One region of the Neobacillus sp. plas4 genome, then DNA from elsewhere that is predicted to be linked to it. Evidence: predicted binding sites of a transcription regulator. Region 1 holds the regulator's gene; each other region holds the start of a gene.
The links. Region 1 encodes Rex, which represses fermentation and respiration genes when NADH is low (regulators of the CRP and FNR family bind a similar motif). Its sites were predicted from a motif close to TTGTGAAATATTTCACAA; they were not measured.
Positions count from the first base shown of each region.

Region 1 (4,746 bases):
TTCTATACGAATTTCTATTTCTTCTAATTTTCTTTTCCGCTGCCGCTCGAGCTTTTTGGTTTCTTTATCCTGATGATAGTTATTTTTCTCTAGTACTTCCATTTGTGTCTGCCTTTTATTCACACTTGCAGCTTCTAAAGCCTTTAGCTCTTCCTGCTCAAGCTTTTTTTCCACATAATAGTCATAATCCCCGAGATATTCAGTACTGCCATGGGCGCTAAGCTCCACTACCTTAGTTGCAATTCGGTTAATGAAGTAACGATCATGTGATACAAAAATAATCGTTCCGGGGTAGTCGACTAAGGCATTTTCAAGAACTTCCTTACTGTCTAGGTCCAAATGGTTGGTTGGCTCGTCCAATATCAGGACATTTGCTTTCTCAAGCATTAGTTTGGCGAGGGCTAGCCTTGCTTTTTCACCACCGCTCAGGGTGGAGACAATTTTTAATACATCATCACCCGAAAAGAGGAAGTTGCCTAAGACAGTACGTATTTCCTTTTCACTAATTAACGCCCATTCATCCCAAAGCTCGTTGAGAACGCGCTTATTTGAGGTCAATTCAGCTTGCTCCTGGTCATAGTAGCCAATGGCTAAATTTGCACCATATAGAACCTTCCCGGAAAGAGCAGGGAGTTTTTTGATAATGGTTTTTAGAAGAGTAGACTTCCCAACTCCGTTTGGACCTACTAAAGCAATACTTTCACCACGGTAAGCCCGCATGGAAATATTCTCAGATACCTTTTGTCCATCATAACCAACCGCAAGGGAATCCACTGTTAGAACATCATTTCCGGTCTGTTTCTCAATTTCAAAAGAGAAGGTTGCAGATTTCTCATCCCCTAATGGGCGATCCATCAGATCCATTTTCTCAAGCTTTTTGCGCCGGCTTTGTGCTCGTTTCGTCGTGGAGGCACGGGCTAGATTGCGCTGGATAAAATCTTGAAGGTTGGCTACCTCTTGTTGCTGTTTCTCGTATAACTTCAAATCACGTTCGTAACTGGCTGCTTTTTGATCGAGATACGCACTATAGTTCCCGATAAATTTTTGAATTTGTTTACGCGAAATTTCATAAACCTGCGTTACTACTTTGTCTAAGAAATAACGGTCATGTGAAACGATTAAGATGGCTCCGTCATACCCTTGAAGATATTGTTCCAGCCAAGTAAGCGTATCAATATCAAGGTGGTTTGTCGGTTCATCCAGGATTAAAATATCAGGCTTTGATAAAAGCAGTTTTCCTAACGCTAAACGCGTCTTTTGCCCGCCGCTTAGGCTGGAAATCATTAATGAGCTATCGTGAAAATTTAATCCATGTAAGATGGAGCGAATATCTGCTTCATATTGATAGCCGCCTTGTTCCTTGAATTTCACTTGCAGCTCGTCATATTCTTTTAGAATGCGCTCATAGCTGCTTGTATTCTCGATAGCAGCAGGGTCTGACATCTGCACCTCTAGTTGCCTGATGGCGGCTTCCATACGTCTTAATGATTCAAATACGGACAGCATTTCATCCCAAATTGATAAATGTGATTCTAAACCGGTATTCTGAGCTAAATAACCAATACTTACACCCTTTGGCTTAATAATCTCCCCGCCATCATGGGATAAATGCCCGGCAATGATTTTCAATAATGTCGATTTACCAGCACCGTTTCGTCCCACAAGTGCCACACGATCACGGGTTTGTAATTCTAGTTTTATATTCGATAAAATAAGGTCTGCACCATAGTATTTTGCTAATTGATTAACCTGTAATAATATCATTGTTTTCACCTCAATTACTCTAATAAGTGTACCTCATTCGGGGATTGTCGGCAATAAACTGCCTTGTTGTTGGGGAAAGTAAGGGGATAATCAAACATAAAATCATGTAATTTTTTATCATGAGTTCAAAGTTTCACAGACAAATTGTGAAAAATATAGTATGATTTTTGGTGGGAGGATACTGTTTATGTCTGAATTTACTCATTTTAACGAAGAAGGAAGAGCGAAGATGGTGGATATTAGCGATAAGCCAGAAACCACTCGTACGGCACTTGCTCATTCCAGCATTACTGTTAGTAAAGAAATTTACGAAAAAATAACCAATAATGAAATGAAAAAAGGCGATGTTCTTGCAGTAGCTCAAGTTGCTGCGGTAATGGCAGCAAAAAAGACGTGGGATATCATCCCGATGTGCCATCCTATTCCTTTGACGGGGGTAAATATATCTTTCTCATGGAAAAAGGAACATGATATGGCTTTTACATTAAATATTGCAGCTTCTGTCAAAACAAAAGGAAATACAGGTGTGGAAATGGAAGCGTTAACAGCTGCTTCCACATGTGCTTTAACCGTTTATGATATGTGTAAGGCAGTGGATAAAGGTATGGTAATTGGAAAGACCTATTTGGTTGAAAAAACCGGAGGGAAAAACGGAGATTTCCATAGAACGGAATCAGTAAGGTAACAATTATTAACTATAGGGGGTGGGAGAATATGAGTAATGAAACAATGAAAATACCACAAGCGACAGCAAAGCGGCTGCCCTTATATTATCGATTCTTAAAGAATCTACATTCCTCCGGTAAACAGAGGGTATCGTCAGCAGAACTAAGTGAGGCAGTAAAGGTAGATTCGGCAACCATTCGCAGAGACTTTTCCTACTTTGGTGCCTTAGGGAAAAAGGGATATGGCTATAATGTCAATTATTTATTAACATTTTTCCGGAAAACGCTGGACCAAGATGAATTAACAAAAGTAGCTCTAATAGGTGTTGGTAATCTCGGTACAGCATTTTTAAATTATAACTTTTTAAAAAATAATAATACAAGAATTGAATGTGCCTTTGATGTCGATCCAAACAAGATGGGAACAACTATCCGGGATGTTCCCATCTATCCGATGGATGATTTAGAAGAGTACTTAAAGAATGATGATATTCATGTAGCCATTCTAACAGTGCCAGCACCTGTGGCGCAGATGATTACCGACCGCCTGGTAAATTCAAATATAAAGGCGATATTAAATTTTACACCTGCAAGATTAAATGTACCTCCATCTATTCGCGTGCACCATATAGACTTAGCAGTTGAACTGCAATCTCTAATCTATTTCCTAAAGCACTATCCAACTGATGATACAGAAGAATAAGAGTAAAGACCTTTTCAGCAGCCGAAAAGGTCTTTTTTTGTCGATAAGAAATAGAGAGTGTGAACTTTACTAGCGTAACAGTGTTATGTTACACTGTATTTGGAAAGGGGTTATAAAGATGAATGAGGAGTTAATTTCAAAAAAAGATTTATTAGACTTGACCGGAATCTCTTATGGACAATTATATAGATGGAAAAGAAAAGACTTAATACCAGAAGATTGGTTTATTCGCAAATCAACGTTTACCGGACAGGAGACCTTTTTTCCTAAACAAAAGATTTTAGAGAGAATTGATAAAATTCAAACGATGAAAGAAAATCTATCCTTAGATGAATTGGCAGATATGTTTTCCCCAAATGTAAGCGATATAAAACTTGAAGCAGATGAATTAGTGAGACGTAACATTGTTTCTCGTCCAGTAATGGATTTCTATCTGGAAAATGAAAAGGGAAATCTTTCGTTTCATTTTTCAAGGATCCTGGAAGTATTTATTTTAGAAAAGCTGCTGCAGTCAGGAGAAATTAATTTGGATGAAGGGAAAATGCTCTTGCAGGTATTGATTGAAAACAGGGATCAAATCAAGCAAAAAAGAACGGACTTGGTGATGACGAGAAAATTAGGGGTTACACAATGCCTATTGCTAATGAATACGGAAGGATACCATTTTGATTCAGGAACGAAACTGGTTTCACATATTTCAATAAATGCATGTATGGAAGAAATCAAAGCGAGATTCGTATAAAGGGGAATGAACGATGGAAACGAAAAAACGAGGAGACCTCATCATCAATGGGCTTGGGTCATCTAATGGGGGACAATTTGAACGTGTTACCTTAAATGGTAAAGGAACGATTAATACTGATGTAGAATGTACCCAGTTTGAATGCAGTGGATTAGGGACAGTAAATGGGAATGTGGCAGCCGCTACAGCAAAGATTAGCGGGAATGGGAAAATAAACGGATCAATAGAAGGAGAATTCCTTTCGATTGATGGCACTGCAAAGGTTAAAAATCATGTGGCTGTAAAAAATTTAAAGGTATCAGGGAAAGCTTCTGTTGGCGGAAAAATCAAATGTGATGAGATAAAAATAAAAGGTAGAATGACGGTGGGAGAAGATTGTGAAGCGGAAACCTTTAAGGCAGAATCACAATTTACAATAGGCGGTTTGTTAAATGCTGATCTGATCGACATCACGATTTTTGCTGAGTGCAGAGCAAAAGAGATTGGCGGTCAAACGATTCTTATTAGACAAAAATCGCCATTTTTTTGTTTATTAAAAGCGTTCATTCCAACCCAACTAGAAACAGAATTAATTGAAGGCGATAGGATTGAAATCGAAAATACGAAGGCTGCTGTTGTCCGAGGAAACAACGTTACGATAGGTCCGAATTGCCTTATTGGTGTTGTAGAATATTCGGGAGAATTTTCGATGGATGAAAAAGCAGTGGTCAAAGAAGTCCGAAAGGCTTAAGGGGGGAAGAGAAATGGCAAAAATGCAAAATTTAACGATTAAAGGGTCTGGCAGTTATCCTGGCGGTCAATATGACAAAATCAGCATTCGAGGAGAAGGCACGATTGTGAATGATATCGAATGCTCCGTTATTCATGTGTAT
Region 1 covers NZ_CM170152.1:287,546-292,291, forward strand. The annotation lists gene AC2TFD_RS01535 (ABC-F family ATP-binding cassette domain-containing protein) at 1-1,764, opposite strand, end outside; gene moaC (cyclic pyranopterin monophosphate synthase MoaC) at 1,952-2,449, shown strand; gene AC2TFD_RS01545 (redox-sensing transcriptional repressor Rex) at 2,479-3,132, shown strand; gene AC2TFD_RS01550 (YhbD family protein) at 3,251-3,874, shown strand; gene AC2TFD_RS01555 (bactofilin family protein) at 3,888-4,604, shown strand; gene AC2TFD_RS01560 (cytoplasmic protein) at 4,618-4,746, shown strand, end outside.

Region 2 (4,746 bases), 420 kb from region 1:
ATGGCTTTTTAATATTTCGCCTAATGCATAGATTTCGCTTTTTTTAAGTGATTTTAGTATGATAGATACATTATTAAATACACTTTGTTTTTGATTACATACCGCATGGGGAAAGGAGAAAGAAGTTATGGAGCCCATTAAAAATCACCTCCAGGTTCAAGAAGCGATTAACAGATACGCGAATCAGGATGTTTATATTCACCTGGAAACAACCAACGGTGCCTATGCATCCCATCATGATCAAACCTTCTTTTCAGCAGGTGCTTATATCCGAAATGCCCTTGTTCGCTATGAACTAGGAAAAATCATTGGGACAGACCCCTATCGTGTTGGATTAAAAATAAATCTTGGCTGGATTTACGCGGAAGGCTTGACTCATTTTGAAATCGATGAGCAAGATCGTTTGCTGCTAGCGGGTCATGATAACAAAGGAAAACTCGCAGTTGCCCTTGAAATCAGCCCTACCCCATTTGAGTAGAGGAAAGGAGGAGCCTTATATGGAAAAAGAACGTCATGTATTAGTCATCTTTCCACATCCAGATGATGAAGCTTTTGGAGTATCTGGAACCATCGCCACACATATTCAAAATGGTACGCCTGTTACCTATGCTTGTTTAACACTAGGCGAGATGGGGCGCAATATGGGGAATCCCCCTTTTACTAATCGAGAAAATCTCCCAAAAATTAGAAAAGAAGAGCTTAAAGCAGCTGCTGCGGCTTTAGGTATTCAGGATTTACGAATGCTTGGTTACCGTGATAAAACCGTTGAATTTGAGGATGATGAAAAACTGGCAGACGCTATGTTGTCACTCATTAATGATGTAAATCCATCGCTGATTATCACATTCTATCCTGGCTATTCTGTTCACCCTGACCACGATGCCACAGGCAGCGCGGTCGTTAGGGCAGTGGAGAAAATGCCTGCAGCCGCAAGGCCGAAATTGCACTGTGTTGCTTTTTCCAATAATTGTGTGGAGGAGCTTGGCGAGGCGGACATCGTCTATGATATTAGTGCCGTTGCCGACAAAAAGCTCGCTGCGATTCGTGCTCACCGTTCCCAGACGGAGCAAATGTTTGGCGACGTAACCGAAAAATTGAAAAACCAAGATCCACAAATGATGGTGTGGATTAATAATGAACGGTTTTGGACGTATAAATTTGATAAATAAATTTGCCTTTTTCATAAAGGGCCTTGATGAAGGACAAATCCCCTGCGGTTTCATCGAGTTTTGTCCTTCAGAGCCCCCTATAAATCAAACCCCTTCGCCAAAAACATAGACGAAGGGGTTTTTTAATAGGCTGTTTTCATCAGTGCACATAGTTTACACATATCCAGGATGATAATTTTCCTTGATTTCATTTCGATGATTTCTTCTTTTTTTAACTTCGAAAAGATGCGGCTTACGCTTTCGCGTGTCGTGCCTACTACTGTCGCAAACTCCTGTATAGTCAAAGGAATCTCAATGTTCCATCTCGTAGAGCTGGTATTAAATTTATTTCCTAACCGCTCCAGCGTCTTTATTGTCTTCGCATAGACATCTAATAAAGCCACGTCCCGTAAGGTTGAGGTCATTTCACGCAGCGAATCACTCATGTATTGGATCATTTGGACAGCAAGCTCAGGGTATTCATGAAGCCCCTTTTCTAGTTCTCCTTTATCTAAATAGAAAAGCTGGCCATCTTCGAGCATGGTGGCGGTTGCTGGATAGAGCTCAGAGGTTTTAGAAAAAAGACAAGCCTCCGCAAAAACATCCCCCTTTTGTTTCATACAAACAATGATTTCATTTCCACTTTCATCTTGCTTTGTCAGCTTGACCGCCCCGGAATGAATAAAAAATACCCCTTTGGCCGCTTCATCTTCACAAATCACTTGTATTCCTTTTTTAACATTTAACGTTTGAATCCGATTTGCTACAAGATGAATGGAGTTTGCGGATAGATCCTTAAAAATGACAATTTTCCGCAAAAAATCTTCCATTTTAAACTCCTTTACTCTACCTGACGTCTGTTCTTGTAAAGCATGTACAGGTCTCATTTTGCTCCTCCCTTCATTTAAATTGCTGTGATTGGACATATATGTATCTTTATTGTAGTTACTATTTTCACATCTCGAAGTGATTATCTTCACAAAACGTTCATTTTTTAAACCCTTGTCACTTCAAGCCCCTTCACAAAACGTTCAAAGTTGAGCAAAAAGATGTGCGGTACATCACATTTTAAAGCTTGAATTCTTATTAGGATGAAGTTGTTGAATAGACAGAAGGAGGGGGAAGTATGAATAAGGCGATTATCAGCTTTGTCGCTAGTATTATTATTGGTTTTGGTCTTGGTTACCTGGTGTTTGGTGTTGTCTTGGGAGATTCCGATAAACAGCCCCAGGTCGCGCAGACAGAAGCAACGGAAGAACCGGCCACAACGGATGACCAAAAGAAAGAACCAGAAACGGTTGCAGTCGATGAAGCCAATATCCTTAATAGTAAAGGCTGCCTAGGCTGTCACGCTGTTGATAAACTTGGATTAGAAGGCGGGGCAACGGGTCCAGACCTTTCAAAAGCTTTTACAGAGGTTGAAGGAAAACATGGAAAGTCACTTGATGAATTCTTAAAAGAACCAACATCTGCGGTTATGTCCTCTGTTATTGGCGGTAACCCATTAACAGATGATGAACGTACGCAAATATTGGATATGTTGAAGCAGGCATCTGAAAAATAATAAGGTGGTGTAATAAATGAAGAAATGGGTTCCAATTGCCTCTGGTTTACTAGCAGGCTTTGTAGCAGCAACGATTACATTTGCTGATTTTTCAAAGAGTACGAACACTCAAGTTGCCTCTAGCAGCAACAAAAGTGACGCTGAGAAGGTTTATGTTCCTTTCGGTGAAAAAGACGATTACTACTTATTCGCATCAGGCGGACACTCTGGTCAGATGTTTATCTATGGTGTTCCATCCATGCGGCATATTCGAACAGTACCGGTTTTCTCACCAGACTCTGCAACAGGATATGGATTTGACGAGCACACAAAAAAATTGATGGGTGACTATACGTGGGGAGACCTTCATCACCCGGCATTCTCCGAAACAAATGGTGATTATGACGGTAAGTATATGTTTGCAACGGACGTAGGAAACAGCCGTGCAGCCGCCATGGATTTAGAAACGTTCACGGTAAAAGACATCATTAATGTTCCGAACACAAGCGGCCCGCACTGTGCGGCGTTCGTTACGCAAAATACTGAGTACATGTTCCTGCCGACACGTTTTGCCGTTCCAATCGGCTCTGAATACAAGTCTTTAGACGATTACAGCGAGCAGTACCGCGGTGTCATGTCAGCCGTAACGTTTGATCAAGACAAGGACAAACTGAATATCGCTTACCAAGTGGCTCTGCCGCCATGGTCATACGACTTATCAGACGCTGGTAAGAAAGGCTCTGCGGATTGGGCAGTTATGACTACTTACAACACAGAAGAAGCAACAACGAATCTAGAAATTAACGCTTCACAAGCTGACCGTGACTATATTGTTCTTTTTAACTGGAAAGAGCTTGAGAAAATGGTCGCAGACGGGCAATACGATGAAGTAACTGGACAAAAAATGATTTTCCCTGAAAAGCATAAAGGTGGCATTTACCTTGTACCGGTTGCGAAATCACCGCACGGCGTAGACGTAACACCTGATGGAAAACATTTTATTGCTTCTGGTAAACTTGCACCTTCGATGACAGTATTCTCTTTTGAAAAAGCATTTGAAGCTGTTAAAAACCAAGATTTCTCTGGCGAACGTAACGGTATTCCAATCTTAAAATATGAATCTGTTATGGAAAAAGAAGTAAACCCTGAAAACGCGTTAGGACCGCTTCACACTCAATTTGATGATAAAGGCATGGCTTACACAACCATGTTCATTTCTTCAGAAATCGTAAAATGGGACCCAAAAACAGGTGAAACATTAGATCGTGTACCTGTTCAATATTCACCAGGACATTCTGTAGCCGCTGAAGGTGATACAGTTTCACCTGATGGAAAATGGCTGATTGCCTTGAACAAAATTGCAAAAGACAGCTATTTATCAGTTGGACCATCACATCCTGAGTCTATGCAATTGATTGATATTAGCGGCAAAATGAAGGTGATTCAATCTTCACCAGTTAACCCAGAGCCGCACTACGCTCAAATTATTAAAGCCGATAAGATTAAAACGATTGAAGTATACCCGAAGGATGAAAGTAATAAGCTTGCAACTTATAAGCAGGATCAGGCGAGAATTGAACGTAATGGAAACGAAATTCATGTCTATGGCATCGCCATGCGTTCGAAATTTATCTTTGACGCGAAAGCAAAACGTCCTGATGTGATTGAAGTCAATCAAGGAGATAAGGTCTTTATCCACTTAACGAATACGGATTTTGATGAGGATATTACCCATGGATTTGCCATCAACAGCTATAACCTGAACATCGAAGTTCAGCCTGGCCAAACAAACACAATAGAATTTACTGCGGATAAAGCAGGTACATTCCCGCTTTATTGTACTAACTTCTGTTCTGCATTACACCAAGAAATGACCGGCTACTTCCTTGTAAAGCCTAAGAATTAATCCGAAAAGCTGCAGCACCTTGGTGCTGCAGCTAGACAAAAACGTTGATGGGTATCAATTGATTCAATTGGTACCCTTCTCCGTTTAGAAAGGACTTGTTTTACATGAAAGGCAAAAAATTATCGCTACTTTCTTCCTTACTGATTGCG
Region 2 covers NZ_CM170152.1:5,985,967-5,990,712, forward strand. The annotation lists gene AC2TFD_RS29785 (YojF family protein) at 128-478, shown strand; gene bshB2 (bacillithiol biosynthesis deacetylase BshB2) at 498-1,169, shown strand; gene AC2TFD_RS29795 (Crp/Fnr family transcriptional regulator) at 1,292-2,035, opposite strand; gene AC2TFD_RS29800 (cytochrome C) at 2,275-2,712, shown strand; gene nosZ (Sec-dependent nitrous-oxide reductase) at 2,729-4,597, shown strand; gene AC2TFD_RS29810 (hypothetical protein) at 4,702-4,746, shown strand, end outside.
Region 2: AC2TFD_RS29800 (cytochrome C) is a predicted target of Rex. The motif match lies at 2,113-2,130, and genes of this name have one in related genera.

Region 3 (4,746 bases), 180 kb from region 1:
CTGCTAAGGAAATTTTCCAATCATAGACTGGGCAAAAAACATAGTCGCCGCTTACCAATCCTTCTGTTAACACGCCGCCCTTTGGGTGCGGACTGTGATTTTCAATGGCATATACTTTTCCGTTTGTGACTCTAAATAAAGCTATTTCGCAATCATCCATTTTTACAGAATAACCAGCCCTTACTGGAAGGTCAGAATATTTTGCTACTAGAGTCTTCGCATTTGTTAAAATCATTTATGATCACTCTCCAGCCTTAACAGTGTGTACTGCATAATATTTATCTTTTATTTCATCACTTTCAATTGCTTCATTCCAAGGTTCGATGTACTTCGCTAAGGTTTGATCCATACGCGCATTTAATGCTTTTCTAGTTTCTTCATTTGCCAAGACCTCTTTGACATGCTCTAGGCCAACGCGTTCAACCCATTTTGAAGTCCGCTCTAGGTAATTAGCTGTTTCGCGGTAATATTGGAGGTAGGCACCGGTCATTTCCATAACCTCAGCTTCTGTTTTCACGGTTGCCAAAAGGTCACCTGCGCGGAGGTCGACACCGCCGTTACCTGCTACGTAAATTTCCCAGCCGCCATCAATTCCAACAAAGCCAATATCCTTAATTCCAGCTTCTGAACAGTTTCTAGGGCAGGCTGACACACCCATTTTTACTTTATGCGGTGTATCAAGACGTTCAAATTTCTTCTCCAGCTCAATGCCTAGTGACATAGAATCCTGCGTACCGTAGCGGCAGAATTGTGCACCAACACAAGTTTTTACCGTCCGGAGTGTTTTTCCGTAAGCATAGCCTGATGGCATATCAAGCTCTTCCCACATACTAGGAAGGTCTTCTTTTTTAACCCCGAACAAACCAATCCTTTGACCGCCTGTTAATTTTACAAGTGGAACTTCATACTTTTCTGCTACTTCAGCAATTTTTTTCAAATCAGCAGCCGTCGTAACACCGCCATACATTCTTGGCACAACAGAGTATGTTCCATCCTTTTGGATATTTGCATGCATTTTCTCATTTACTAGGCGGGAATCACGGTCATCTTTGTATGCGTCCATATGAACCATACCTAGGTAGTAGTTAATCGCAGGACGGCATTTCGTGCAGCCTTCCTCGTTATTCCACTCGAGGACGTTCATCACTTCTTTCACACTTGTTAAGCCCTTTTCTTTAATTTCCGCAATCAACTCTTCACGGCTAATGGTTGTACAGCCGCAAATGCTTGTTTTTTGTGCCGCTGAGGCATCAAATTGATCACCTAGTGTATAGGCTAAAATATCATTCACCATCGGTTTGCATCGTCCGCAAGATCTGCCGGCATTGGTACAATGGCTAACTTGGTCAAGTGTTGTTAAACCTTGGGCTTTAATTGCCTCCACGATGGCACCTTTCGTCACACCATTACAACCGCATACCAATTCATCATTTGGCATTGAGGCGATATCGCCGCTGCTGCCTTCAGCTGAACATTGTGATTCAAAAATAGAAATCCCTGTAATGTCTTCCTTTTTTGAAAGCAATCGAAACAGTCTTGTACTATCTTTGGTGTCGCCATAAAGAACAATCCCAACAATTATGTTATTGCGAACTAAAACCCTCTTATAAATACCTTCATATTCGTTATATACCATGATTGATTTTGTGGTGCCATCCTCAAAAATCTCACCTGCAGAGTAAAGGTCTACACCAGCGACTTTCAGCTGCGTTCCCGTTACAGAGCCTTTATATGGAGTTGTTTCAATCCCACAAATTTTTTCAGCAAGGACTTTTCCTTGCTCATATAATGGTGCAACCAGCCCATAAACAATTTCTCTATGCTCGGCACACTCACCAACCGCATAGACATTCGGTACATTCGTTTCCATATAGTCATTCACGACAATTCCACGGTTTACATAAATTCCGCTTTCCTTCGCCACAATCGTATTTGACTTAATTCCGATTGCCATAACTACAAGATCTGCTCTAGCAAAAGTTCCATCTTTGAATCGAAGACCAGCAACACGCTCATCACCAATGATTTCAACCGTTTCTTTTTCCATTAGAAAGTTCATACCTTGGGATTCGAGCTCTGCTTTTAGCAGGCTTGAAGCGATTGGGTCGAGCTGTCTTTCCATTAGGCTTGGCATAAGATGTACGACATCAACCTTCATCCCTAGGTTCAGTAATCCTCTTGCAGCTTCAAGTCCAAGAAGACCGCCGCCAATTACGATTGCCTTTTTATATTCTCGCGCCGAATTGATCATCATTTCACAATCTTTTATATCCCGAAACCCGGTTACTCCCAATTTGTCTGCCCCCGGTATTGGCAGAATAAAAGAATTCGAGCCTGTTGCGATAATTAACTCATCATATTCTACCTCACGACCCCGATCGGAAACGACCCTCTTTGCTTCTACATCGATCTTGGTTACAGCTTCACCTGTGAATAATTGAATATTATTTTCTTTATACCAGTCTACTGGATTCATAATGATTTCTTCAAAGCTCGCCTCTCCTTGAAGAATATTTGATAATTTTATACGGTTGTAGTTAGGATGCGGCTCTTGTCCAAAAATAGTAATTTCAAAATGATTTGGTGCTAGTTTAAGAATTTCCTCAATGGTTCTAACTCCCGCCATTCCGTTCCCGATCATAACTAGTTTTTTCATGTTTGATCGCTCCTTCTATGATTTATCTATGAATTTACGTTAATAATGTTTTTCTCTATACTTACATAGTAATCCTCATGGAGCTGAAATATTGTGAAGTTCGTCACAATTCTATGGTTACTTGTGAACCGTTTCACATAATTGTCAAAAATGATTCTAAGTATGGAAGTTGGTTGTTGAAAAGGGGGTTTGGACAATTTTTCACTAGTTTTGGATATTTTTTATTGGGTTTTGGACATTTTCCCGCTAGTCTTGGACAATTTTCAATGGGTTTTGGATTATCAGACAATTTTTACCAAAAACCCCCTGAGTTTTCCATACAAAAAAACCCCTCCTCAGACGAGAAGGGGTCATCACATTAATACATTTCAGAAGTAGTTTTTGCCTGCATGTGCAGCAATAAGTAGTCTGGTCCTCCAGCTTTGGAGTCTGTTCCAGACATATTGAAGCCTCCGAATGGCTGATACCCAACAATCGCACCGGTACATGAACGGTTGAAGTATAGGTTACCAACATGGAAGTCTTCTCGCGCTTGCTCTTGGTGTGCACGATTTCTTGTAATAACTGCACCAGTTAGGCCGTACTCTGTGTTGTTTGCTATTTCAATCGCTTCCGTGAAATTCTTTGCCTTAGTGAAACCAACCACTGGACCAAAGATTTCTTCCTGCATGATACGAGCATCTGGAGCAAGGTCAGCAATAACGGTTGGTTGAATGAAGTAACCTTTTGAATTGTCTCCTTCACCGCCAGCCATCAACCTGCCTTCCTGCTTGCCGATTTCAACATACTCCATAATTTTTTTGAACGCATTATGATCATTAACTGGGCCCATGAACGTTCCTTGCTCCGTTGGGTCACCTACTGTTAGTTCTTTAGTTAATTCAACCACACGGTTCAATACAGTGTCATACACATCCTCAACAATGACTGCACGAGAGCATGCTGAACATTTTTGACCAGAGAAGCCAAATGCACCTGCAACAATAGACTGTGCAGCAAGCTCAAGATCACCTTCTGAGTCAACCACGATGGTATCTTTACCTCCCATTTCAGCAATCAAACGCTTCATCCAGATTTGCCCTGGATTTACTTTTGAAGAACGTTCGAATATACGAAGTCCGACATCACGTGAACCTGTGAAGCTGATAAAACGTGTATCTTTGTGATCAACTAAATAATCGCCAACCTCTGAACCGCTGCCTGGAACGAAGTTTAATACACCTTTAGGAAGACCTGCTTCTTCCATTACTTCCACAAATTTAGCCGCAATGACTGGTGTAGTTGAGGCTGGTTTTAATAGAACCGTATTCCCTGTCACGATAGCTGCAACTGTTGTTCCCGCCATAATAGCAAAAGGGAAATTCCAAGGAGAAATAATAATGCCCACTCCTAAAGGAATATAGTCGTATCGATTGTATTCGTTTGGACGGCTATTTACTGGTACGCCATTTTTAAGCGCTAACATTTGCCGGCCATAATATTCTAAGAAGTCAATTCCTTCAGCTGTGTCTGCGTCTGCCTCTTTCCAAGGCTTGCCCGCTTCCTTTGTCATAAGAGCAGAAAACTCATGTTTACGACGACGGATGATTGCTGCTGCTTTAAATAATACATCCGCTCGAACTTCAGGCTTTACTTTTCTCCAAGTTTTAAACGTTTCAACCGCAGCCTGCATTGCCTTTTCTGCAAGGTCACGTCTTGCTTTTGAAACAGTACCAATTACTTCTTCTTTATTGGATGGATTATAGGAAACAATTTTATCTTCTGTTGAGATTTTTTCGCCGCCGATTACTAAAGGATAATCTTTTCCTAAATAGCTCTCAACTGTTTTTAAAGCGTTTAAATATGATTGGCGGTTTTCCTCAATTGTAAAATCTGTGAATGGTTCATGCTTATAAGGTTGTACCATGTCATAAAACCTCCTATATACTATAAACTCAACATCCTTATTCATTTTATCATGTTTCTTTTAACCGTATCAATTGATAACCGAAAGCAAAAAAACCTAGCATCAGCTAGGTTTAATAAATATGCACAAACGGTTCAGCTTCATTTGCCTTGCGGACAATTAATGCTTCAGGTCCGTCAACAGA
Region 3 covers NZ_CM170152.1:469,281-474,026, reverse strand. The annotation lists gene nirD (nitrite reductase small subunit NirD) at 1-235, opposite strand, end outside; gene nirB (nitrite reductase large subunit NirB) at 242-2,656, opposite strand; gene pruA (L-glutamate gamma-semialdehyde dehydrogenase) at 3,015-4,562, opposite strand; gene AC2TFD_RS02290 (CamS family sex pheromone protein) at 4,675-4,746, opposite strand, start outside.
Region 3: nirB (nitrite reductase large subunit NirB) is a predicted target of Rex. The motif match lies at 2,778-2,795, and genes of this name have one in related genera.

Region 4 (4,746 bases), 410 kb from region 1:
TCGATCCCCTCGGTTAAATTCGGAACGAAATCAACGGCACCTTTTGGTGTTGCTGCACCTAAGAATCGATGGCGGATATCGGATTGCTTATTTATTTTTAACTTGCCAAAAAAGGACTGAATTAACTTATTGGTCAACTGATCTGCTTTTTCAAAATCCATATTTTCAATATAAATTTTCTCCCAGTCATCATGAACATCCAAAGCCTGTTTAAAGGTCGAATACGCTAGGCTAAATGAAGCACTAATACGGTTTGTTAAACGTTGTATGTTTTTCTTCTCAACAGCAAGTGCCTTCGCATCCCATGCCTCACCTAGATTAATATATTGTTCTACAGCACCAGGGGTTTTTGGTTCTATAACATGCGGAGCAGTTCCATCCACAATCCCTACTTTTAAAGCGCGAATGATTACTCCATCAATCGAGTTGTTATCTGACGAGCAATGTAAGAACTCGATATCATATCCTTTTTCGACCCATTCATTACCAATCCTTTTCATCAGCGAGGATTTGCCTGTACCGGGACCACCTTTTAGAATATAAACCCGTTCAAGTCCTTGGAGGTTTGAATCATATAGGCTATGGAATCCCCTAGCTGTATTACCGCCCGCAAAATAATTTAGTATCTTTCCTGCCACTCTACCCACTCTCCTTTTCGTGACAAAAGCAAAGTTCATTTGTCCAGCTTGCAGCGCCTAGAGGGAAAAAATGAACTGCCTTTTTTCCTAGGGAAAAAATGAACTGCCTTTTTTCCTAGGGGAAAAATGAACTGCCTTTTTCCCTGTTCAATGCACTTCCGCTTTTCATTTCACTCTATCTTATGCATTCTGAGTTTATAGGTGAATGCCTATTACTTTATTTTCTAATATCAGCACTTTCTGCCTTTGTCAGATTCGCTAACCATTTGGGCTCGATTACAATTTGAACACCTATTTTCCCAGCACTGACAACCATATGCTCGAGTTCCAGACAGCTTTTATCTAAAAACGTCTTATATTCCTTCTTCATCCCAATCGGTGAGCAGCCGCCGCGGATGTAGCCTGTCCATTTCAAAATATCCTTAACAGGAATCATCTCCACGTTCTTTTCACCAGCTGCCTTTGCAGCCTTCTTTAGGTCTAATTCCGCCTCTACTGGTATCACATAAACATAGATACTTTTACTGGTTCCTTGCGCGACAAGCGTCTTATAGACTTCACGGGGATCTCTGCCAATCTTTGCGGCAACAGAAACACCATCTATTTTCCCATCTTGATTATCGTATGTAAGCACCTCATAGGCTATCTTTTTTGCGTCAAGTATCCGGATGGCATTTGTCTTCACCTTGGCCATAATCCTCATCCTTTATTATTTTTACAATAATTATATCAATTTTTTTGTACGAAAAAACCGGGCTGAACCATTTGGTTCAAACCCGCGTATTAAAATTCACGAGCATCTAAATGAGCGAATTCTCCTTAAGTCTGTTCCATAATATACCCAGCGGAAATTTCTCCAGCGATATCCAGCCACTGAGTCTCTTCCAACATACGTTGGGTAGAACCAGAAACTGCTGCCACTATTTAGCCAAACATAGGTAAAGCGGTAAAGGCAGCCTCTAATCGCTCCTGGATCAACAGCGAATGCAGAGGCTTGTTCTTGCGGCGTGTACGAAGGTGGTGGTGTAGAGGGTGCCCCGCCTTGCTGCTGGCCACCGCCAAACGGCGCCGTCCCTTGTTGTTCCCCGCCAAATGGCGGCATTCCTTGCTGCCCCCCGCCAAATGGCGGCATCCCTTGCTGCCCTCCGCCAAACGGCGGCATTCCTTGCTGCCCTCCGCCAAACGGCGGCATCCCTTGCTGCCCTCCGCCAAACGGCGGCATTCCTTGCTGCCCTCCGCCAAACGGCGGCATCCCTTGCTGCCCTCCGCCAAACGGCGGCATCCCTTGCTGCCCTCCGCCAAACGGCGGCATTCCTTGCTGCCCCCCGCCAAACGGCGGCATTCCTTGCTGCCCTCCGCCAAACGGCGGCATCCCTTGCTGCCCTCCGCCAAATCGAGGCAGCTGACTCTGTTCTTGAATCGATGACATTCCGTAATATTCGGGATAACCATATTCATTCACGGACATATTCCTCCTTTAATCTATTTCCCTATACTTTATGCTGGAAATATCATTGGGTTAAAGTAAGGGTGCCATTACGAATTCCACGGAATCTCCACATTGTTGTCACCCGTTTGTCACTCTATCAAACCATCATTATAGTAAAATAAAAGTAGTTAGAAAATACTTACAGAAGTGTATACGATAAACATTTATCCCGTTTATCGCTCTGCTCAGACACAATTAAATCCAAGAATATATGTGAAAACATTCACAATAACTACTATAAATTTTAGAAAAATGAAAAGGGTGGCTTATATGAAATATGATTTAGTCCTTTTACACGCGCCGAGTGTTTATGACTTTAGAAAAAATCCCCTGCTGGCAGGCCCCATTAGCGATGTTGTACCTTCTTCACCAGTATTTGAAATGTATCCAATCGGCTTAACCAGTATTGCTGACTATTTAGAACGATTTGGACTGCGGGTAAAAATTATCAACATTGCAAACAGGATGTTGATGAGTGAAAAATTTGATGTCGAAAAGAAGCTTAAGAAAATCAAAGCTCGTATGTTTGGAATCGACCTGCACTGGCTGCCACATGCTCATGGCAGTATTGAACTAGCAAAAATCGTAAAAAAGCTCCACCCAGATACACCGGTTTTATTTGGAGGTTTATCCGCTACCTATTATCATAAAGAGTTAATTGAATATCCATTTATTGATTTCGTTTTACGTGGTGACTCAACTGAGAAGTTAACACTACTGTTAATGAATAAATTAGAGCTCGGAAATACTCACTATGCTGACATTCCTAACTTAACCTGGAAAAAAGGAACTGAAATTGGCTATAATCCTCTCACCTATGTACCAAAGGATTTAGATGATATTGATGTACCGGGCTATCGCTATACCATCCGCTCTGTGTTTAAATATCGAAATTTCCTAGACCCGCTGCCATACAATGGCTGGCTGCAATATCCGAATACAGCGCTGCTTACAGCAAGAGGCTGTTCGCAAAACTGTCTCATCTGCGGCGGCTCAAAAGATGCCTACGATCAAAACTGCGGCAGAAGTTCACTTGCGTTACGATCACCTGAAAAGCTAATCGAAGACATCCAATTTATTTCCCGTTTCAGCCGCGCACCCATCTTTATCCTCCATGACCTTCGCCAGGGAGGCCGGGAGTATGTAAAGGAGTTTTTCAGCCGTCTTAAAGAACTTAATCTTAAAAATGAAATCGTCTTTGAATTATTCCAATATGCAGGGGAAGAATTCTTCAAGATGATGAATGAAAGCTGTCCAAAATACAGTATTGAAATTACCCTTGAAACCCATGATGAAAAAATCAGACGCTATAACGGGAAGTTTAATTGTACAAATCCTAAAGTAATCGAAACACTTACTTTCGCTTTAAAGCATGGTGCAAAGAAAATCGATTTATTCTTCATGACAGGTATTCCCAGCCAGACATACCAAAGCGCGCTAGAAAACATTGATTTCTGTGAAGAAATCCATCTTGCCTGCAATCAGGACCCTAGACTTTTCTACTTTGTAGCGCCGCTCGCACCATTCCTTGATCCTGCAAGCCCTGCGTTTGAAAATCCTGAACTGCACGGCTTTAAGAAGTTCTGTCATACGCTTGAGGACCACCGCAAGGCGATCACCCAGCCATCGTGGAAGCATATGCTCAGCTATGAGACGACACAAATGACCCGTGATGATATTGTAAAATCAACGTATGATTCTGCTCAAAAGTTAAACGAATTTAAATTAAAGTACGGTCTGATAGATCAAGCTGGCTACGAAGAAATTGAGGGGAAAATCGCAAAATCGCAAAACTACATTGAGAAAATTGATTATGTTCTATCTCTACCAGAAGCTGAGCAGCAAGTGGAATTATCAAAACTCCAAAAAGAAATAGAAGAATTAAATAAATACAGTATTTGCGGAAAGAACGAATTAAAGTGGGAAGTACAAAAGAATTATGCAAACTTCTTCTCGCTGGCATTAGTTGGTTTAGAACAACTGTATGAAGAGTATGTACGAAAGGTCAAACATGCACTTCAGCCAAAACTTCGTCATCAATTTAAATTAGAAACACAACGAGAGAAAGCAAAAATATAACATAGAAGACGTGTGAGGTCGGCCTCACACGTCTTTTTACCGCTATTAATGTCCGCCAAGGTACGCCATTCTTATCTGATCGCTTTGATTTAACTCGCTGGAAGAACCGGATAGGACGATTTTTCCTGTTTCAATCACATAGGCACGGTCCGCAATCGATAACGCCATGTTTGCGTTTTGTTCTACCAGCAGAATCGTCGTGCCTGTCTGATTGATTTCTTCAATAATCCTAAAAATTGTTTTTACTAAAAGGGGAGCAAGGCCCATAGAAGGCTCATCCAATAGCAAGAGCTTCGGCCGTGCCATTAACGCGCGCCCCATGGCAAGCATTTGCTGCTCTCCGCCTGACAACGTACCAGACAGCTGCTTACGCCGCTCTAACAGCCTTGGGAACAGGTTATAGACCTTTTCGAAGTCCTCCTTAATTCCCTGTTTATCTTTACGTAAATAAGCCCCTAACTCAAGGTTCTCTTCTACAGACATATTGGCAAACACACGGCGCCCCTCAGGGACATGGGAAAGACCTTGTTTTACAATCGC
Region 4 covers NZ_CM170152.1:6,000,847-6,005,592, forward strand. The annotation lists gene AC2TFD_RS29865 (PRK06851 family protein) at 1-638, opposite strand, end outside; gene ybaK (Cys-tRNA(Pro) deacylase) at 856-1,332, opposite strand; gene AC2TFD_RS29875 (proline-rich domain-containing protein) at 1,429-2,100, opposite strand; gene AC2TFD_RS29880 (TIGR04190 family B12-binding domain/radical SAM domain protein) at 2,398-4,206, shown strand; gene AC2TFD_RS29885 (ABC transporter ATP-binding protein) at 4,252-4,746, opposite strand, start outside.
Region 4: AC2TFD_RS29880 (TIGR04190 family B12-binding domain/radical SAM domain protein) is a predicted target of Rex. The motif match lies at 2,339-2,356, and genes of this name have one in related genera.